Parasegetibacter sp. NRK P23: one gene and its partner. The protein of the gene in region 2 interacts with the protein of the main gene of each other region in a pairwise test. Links are inferred from orthologs where the notes say so. Each region holds a gene or a part of one and is shown on either strand. Other genes may lie near its edges.

Region 1 (2,857 bases), 700 kb from region 2 along the record:
GGCATTGTAAGCGTTCTTCACCCAAACGGACCGCAGGATGGCGCCTGTGGCGGTATCTATCTTGAAGAGAAAGGGTGTATTGTCGCTATCATTGTGGGTCCAGAAACCACCGTCCCAATACACCAGGGAAGAACTTTCCTTCAGCACATCGGGGAGGCGATTCACGAACGTAACCGCCGCTGGCTTCACAGGCTGTTGCTGCGCTTGAATACCTGTGAGCAGCAGGCAAAATAATATGGTCAGTCTGATTTTACGCACTTATAAATTTACCAAATAGAGGAATTGCTTAATAGTCTTTGCAAATCGTTAACAAGGAATGTATGGTACCGCGTTAAACTTTTGGCCCCGAGCCCTTTCTATTCTTACATAAAACGAATACAATGAAAAAAATATGCTTCCTCGCGGCCATAGGTTTTGCCGCTGTATTTACCGCCAGCGCACAGTCCAAAGCCGATTCCGTAAAGATTACAAAACGTGCAGAAGTAAAGAAAGAGTGGAAACAGGAGAACGGCGATAAGGTGAAAGCGAAGAAAATGGACCTGAAAGAAGAACTGGGGCTTACGGATGCCCAGGGGCAGGAAGTGAAAAAGCTGAACCAGGAATATGGAGAAAAAATGAAAGCGGTGCGCCAGAACACGACGCTGAGTGAAGACCAGAAAAAAGAGCAGTTGAAAAGTATGAACGCGGAGCGCAACGCCAAACTGAAAACCATTGTGGGGGACGAGAAATACGTGGAGATGGAGCAGAAGAGAAAAGAGATGCGTAAGGAAGCCGGAGAGAAAATGAAGGAGCGTAAAGGGAAGAAAGCAACCGGCGCAGGAAAATAGACTGGGTTTGTTTCGTCATAGCAAAAGCCCCGCCATTCGTTGGCGGGGCTTGTTGTATTAAACCATTTTGAATGTTTCGAGGAACTTGGTGGTGAAGTTGCCTTTCCGGAAATCTTCGTTCTGCATGAGTTGCAGGTGGAAGGGGATGGTGGTCTTCACGCCTTCGATCACATATTCACTGAGCGCGCGGTACATCGTATTGATGGCCTCGTCGCGGGTACGTGCCACGGTGATCAGTTTCCCGATCATGGAATCGTAATACGGGGGTATCACGTAACCGGCATACACGTGAGAGTCAACCCGCACGCCATGCCCGCCGGGCGTATGGAGTACGGTGATTTTCCCGGGAGACGGGCGGAAATCGTTGTAGGGATCTTCGGCGTTGATACGGCATTCGATGGCGTGCATCTGCGGCTCGTAGTTCAGTCCTGATATCTTCTCTCCCATCGCGATTTTGATCTGTTCCTTGATGAGGTCGAAGTTGATCACTTCTTCCGTAACGCAGTGTTCCACCTGGATACGGGTATTCATTTCCATGAAGTAGAAGTTGCGGTGCTTGTCTACCAGGAACTCGATGGTACCCACACCTTCGTAGTTGATGGCAGAGGCTGCTTTAATAGCGGCTTCCCCCATTTTCTGGCGCAGTTCGGGCGTCATAAAAGGCGAAGGAGATTCTTCCACTAGCTTCTGGTGACGGCGCTGGATGGAGCAATCGCGTTCGCTGAGGTGGCACACGGTACCGTAGCGGTCGCCTGCCACCTGGATCTCGATGTGGCGGGGTTCTTCCACGAATTTCTCCATGTACACGCCATCGTTCTTGAAAGAAGCGGCGGCTTCTGTTTTAGCGGTGGTGTAGGCGCGTTCCATTTCACTTTCCTGCCATACCACGCGCATGCCCTTTCCTCCGCCACCCGCGGTGGCTTTGAGGATGACGGGATAGCCCATTTCGTTGCCGAGCTTAACGGCTTCTTCCAGGCTGCCCAGCAGCCCTTCGCTTCCGGGGATAACGGGAACACCGGCTTTAATCATAGTTTCCTTGGCGGTGATTTTATCGCCCATGGAATTGATCTGGGAAGGTGTTGGTCCGATGAATTTAATATTGTGTTCGCCGCATATTTCCGCGAAGCGGGCGTTTTCGGCGAGGAAACCATATCCGGGGTGCACCGCGTCGGCATTGGTGATTTCGGCGGCGGCCATGATATGGGGGATGTTGAGGTAGGAATCCGCGCTTTGTGGGCGGCCGATGCACACGGCTTCGTCCGCGAACTTCACGTGTAAACTGTCTTTATCGGCAGTAGAGTAAACCGCGACCGTTTTGATGCCCATTTCCCGGCAGGTCCTTATCACACGAAGAGCAATCTCACCGCGGTTCGCAATCAGTACTTTCTTAAACATAGTAATTGAATGTTGAGGTTAGGCTGGTTCAACCAGGAACAGTGGCTGGTCGTATTCTACGGGGGAAGCGTCGTCCACCAGTATTTTTACGATACGGCCTTTCACTTCGCTTTCAATTTCGTTGAAAAGCTTCATGGCTTCGATGATGCACACCACTTTACCGGCCGCCACTTCGTCGCCAACCTGAACGAAAGAGGGTTTATCGGGTGATGGACTGCGGTAGAAAGTTCCGATCATCGGGCTCTTGATGGTGAGCAGGTTGTCGGCCTTGGGTTCCGCCGCAACAGGGGCAGCGGGGGCGCCGGCCTGGGGAGCAGGTGCGGCAGGTGCCGGAGCGGGAGCCTGGGCAACAGGCGCGGCGTACATGGCCTGTGGCGCGGCGATCATCTGTTGAACGGGTTCTTCTTTCTGTTTGATGGTTATTTTGAATTCCTGCTGCTCGATGGTCAGTTCACCGATGTTGGACTTGTTGACAATTTTGATCAACTCCTGAATTTGTTTAAAATCCATGGGGTTCAATTTAGGTTGTTTGATTGAAAATATAACGGGCGGCTAAATTAGGGAAAACACCATTCAAAACGTCAAAACCGGTTGAAAATGGTCATTTTTTTATGAAAACCGGGTAAAAACGGGGT
Region 2 (3,049 bases):
AGAAAAGATCCGGAAAAGAATCCGTTGTGAAGAAATGGCGACCGGGAAAATCTATCTTTTCAGCCCGGTGTACGAAGTGATGAAAGCATAAAAGAAAAAGCCCTTCCTAAAAGGAAGAGCTTAATCATTAACCCTACAACCCTTAACTCTTTAATCAGATAATCAATATATTATGGTTCGTTGTTTCAAGTTAATTCCAGTCTGAATTATATCCTTTCGCTTTGATCATTTGATTACCGTACAAAGATAATGTTCAAACATTGAAAAAACATTTAAAGCCATGTTAAGATTATCTTGAAGTGGTGTTAAATACCTTCAGGTGGGTATTGTTCCCGCTTCATCAAACCCCTAATTTTCAGCATGAAATTTCCCTGGTTTCTTCCCAATGCCCGGAACCAAACCCTCTGGTTTTCAGCCGTAGTGATGGTTGCGGGGCTGCTGCTCGGCTGGTGGCGGCCCAATACTATCCTGTTCGCTTACCTGGTGGAAACACTGGTAATCGGATTGGTTCATGCCCTGAAAATGCTCACCGTTTCTATACTGGGCCGGAAGCAAAAAGTACTTCGTCTGGAAAAGCCCCACGACCACAACAACCATGTTTTCATGGTGCCGTTCTTCCTGGTGCATTACAATTTTTTCATTTTTGTTCAGTCGGTATTCATCTTCCTCTTGCTGGGCGTGGATGACAAGGGTGTGAAGGACAGTTTCAGTGTGGTGGAGAATTTCGCCTACATGCTTGGTCAGCCCGGAGCGGGCTGGGCGGTTGCTTCCATTGCTTTTTTCAATGTAATGCAGTCGGTAACCGATTTTTTTCTTCCCCGGAAATACCATGAAACTGTATTGTCCGACATGTTCATGCAGCCTTACGTCAGGATATTCGTGCAACAGATCGTGGCCATTACCGGCGGCTTTTTTATCATTTTCCTGCATGCGGGACTTATGGCGGCGATACTGCTGGTGGTGATACGCCTGGTGGTTGACCTGTTCGCTACGGCTTTCAGGTACAGTCCGGAGGCCAGAAAAATATTGGCCCGGAAACTCGCCAAGGGAGAAACCGGGCCTGAAAAAGTGGAGAAACAGCTGGAGCTGTTGTTTATGAATTAACCGAAAAGGTCGGAGGAAAGATAGCGGTCGCCGCGGTCGCAGATGATGCACACGATTACCCCGGATTCGATTTCTTCCGCTATCTGCAGGGCGGCGTGAACGGCCCCGCCACTGCTCATCCCGGAGAAGATGGCTTCTTCCTTAGCGAGGCGGTTGGCCATGATGCGGGCATCTTTCTCGGCGATATCCACTACACGGTCAACCCTGGAGCGGTCGAATATTTTAGGAAGATACGCTTCCGGCCATTTGCGGATGCCGGGGATTTTGGAACCGTCTGTGGGCTGGCATCCTACGATCTGAACGGCGGGGTTCTGTGATTTGAGGAAGCGGGAAACGCCCATAATGGTGCCGGTGGTACCCATGGCCGAAACGAAATGCGTCACTTCGCCCTGGGTGTCGCGCCATATTTCAGGGCCGGTGGTATTGAAGTGCATGTTCGCGTTGTCTTCGTTCGCGAACTGGTTCAGCATAAAATAACCCCCTTTTTTAACCTGCGCATGTGCGTAGTCGATAGCGCCTTCCATAGATTTTTCTTTGGGCGTAAGAATAACTTTGGCGCCGAAAGCTTCCATGGTGAGTACGCGTTCGCGGGTAGCGTCTTCCGGCATCACGAGTTCGATGGCGATGCCATACAGGTTCGCGATCATGGCGAGTGCTATACCGGTGTTGCCGCTGGTGGCTTCAATTAATTTAATACCTGGTTTAATATCTCCCCTTTCCAAAGCGGCGCTGATCATGCCATACGCAGCCCGGTCTTTCACGGAACCGCCGGGGTTATGGCCTTCCAGTTTCGCGTAAATGGTGACGCCGGGCTTGTTAAAAACGTTTCTAAGTTTAACCATGGGGGTGTTCCCCACGAGTTCCAATACAGAAGATGCGGTCATGCTTATTATAAAATTTGTTCTGAAATCGAGATGTGTTCGTCGGCCTTATAGTAAATACGTGCGTTTGGTGCAACAGATCGGATGAGCCATACATTCCCGCCAATGATGCTGTGGTGGCCCACAACGGTTTCTCCGCCGAGAATGGTGGCCCCGGCATAGATTACGACATGGTCCTCAATGGTGGGATGCCTTTTCTGGAGTGCCATCGTTTTTTCAACGCTCAATGCACCAAGGGTAACGCCCTGGTATATTTTAACGTGTTCCCCGATAACGGTGGTTTCGCCAATCACGATACCAGTACCGTGGTCGATGCAGCAATAGGCGCCGATCTTTGCGCCGGGATGGATATCGATACCGGTGCGGTTGTGCGCGAATTCCGTCATAAGGCGGGGGAGAAGCGGTACGCCCAGTGTGTAAAGGATATGCGCCATCCGATAGAAAGCGAGGGCGTAAAAGCCAGGATAGGCGCGGATTACCTCGTACCTGCTGGTGGCGGCGGGGTCTCCTTCGAGTATGGCGGTGGCATCTTTATTCAGCATATCGTCCAATGCGGGGATGGACTGGAAAAAGAGATCGGCTGTTGTTGTGGCCGGTTGTTCCAGTTGCGCTTCCATAGGACTCAACAGTTGCTCCAACTGTTCGCGCAACGCTTCATATTTTTCTGCCAGCGCTATTTCAGTAGGTAAACAATGCCCGGTCTGCTCCGGGAAAAGCCAGTTCAGCAAAGCACTCGAAAAGGTGCAAACATCACTTGTAGCGGGGAATGCGGTAGCTGCGGCGGCCACGTGGCGCCTGAATATCCTTTCTCTGAATGAATCGCCTGGCATAAAACGTAGTTGTACCAGCAAATGTAGTCTACTATGGCTATAGGATAGTGAATTTCGTAAAATTTTAGTCTTTTCACTACCTTTCAGGTCTAAATCGCAAAAATTTCAATGAGCACAAAAAGAATCGCGCAGCAGGTGATAGGTTCCCTGATAATCAGTTCGGTATGTTCTGTTTCCCTCGCTCAGACAAAAACCACCACAAAGCCCCCGGTAACCAAGCCCAAAACCACTACC

Evidence for each region.
Region 1: the proteins of cysM (region 2) and accC interact in binary tests that used the Escherichia coli proteins (3 or more experiments, as listed by UniProt). The link is inferred for Parasegetibacter sp. NRK P23 from one-to-one orthologs.

The regions. Positions count from the first base shown.
Region 1 is NZ_JAMDLG010000001.1:2,872,040-2,874,896, forward strand. What follows is about bases 54-2,857. They hold accC (acetyl-CoA carboxylase biotin carboxylase subunit), read right to left. Parts: upstream 2,223-2,857; coding sequence 885-2,222; downstream 54-884. Other genes in these bases: M4J38_RS11680 (hypothetical protein), read right to left, coding at 54-258; M4J38_RS11685 (hypothetical protein), read left to right, coding at 381-827; accB (acetyl-CoA carboxylase biotin carboxyl carrier protein), read right to left, coding at 2,241-2,732. Outside these bases: more of M4J38_RS11680, read right to left, coding at 1-53. UniProt on the Escherichia coli protein: This protein is a component of the acetyl coenzyme A carboxylase complex; first, biotin carboxylase catalyzes the carboxylation of the carrier protein and then the transcarboxylase transfers the carboxyl group to form malonyl-CoA.
Region 2 is NZ_JAMDLG010000001.1:2,171,310-2,174,358, reverse strand. What follows is about bases 48-3,043. They hold cysM (cysteine synthase CysM), read right to left. Parts: upstream 1,995-3,043; coding sequence 1,101-1,994; downstream 48-1,100. Other genes in these bases: M4J38_RS08825 (FKBP-type peptidyl-prolyl cis-trans isomerase), read left to right, coding at 2,924-3,043; M4J38_RS08830 (serine O-acetyltransferase), read right to left, coding at 1,994-2,815; M4J38_RS08840 (DUF6498-containing protein), read left to right, coding at 361-1,104; M4J38_RS08845 (SprT-like domain-containing protein), read left to right, coding at 48-91. In the rest of the region: more of M4J38_RS08845, read left to right, coding at 1-47; more of M4J38_RS08825, read left to right, coding at 3,044-3,049. UniProt on the Escherichia coli protein: Two cysteine synthase enzymes are found. Both catalyze the same reaction. Cysteine synthase B can also use thiosulfate in place of sulfide to give cysteine thiosulfonate as a product.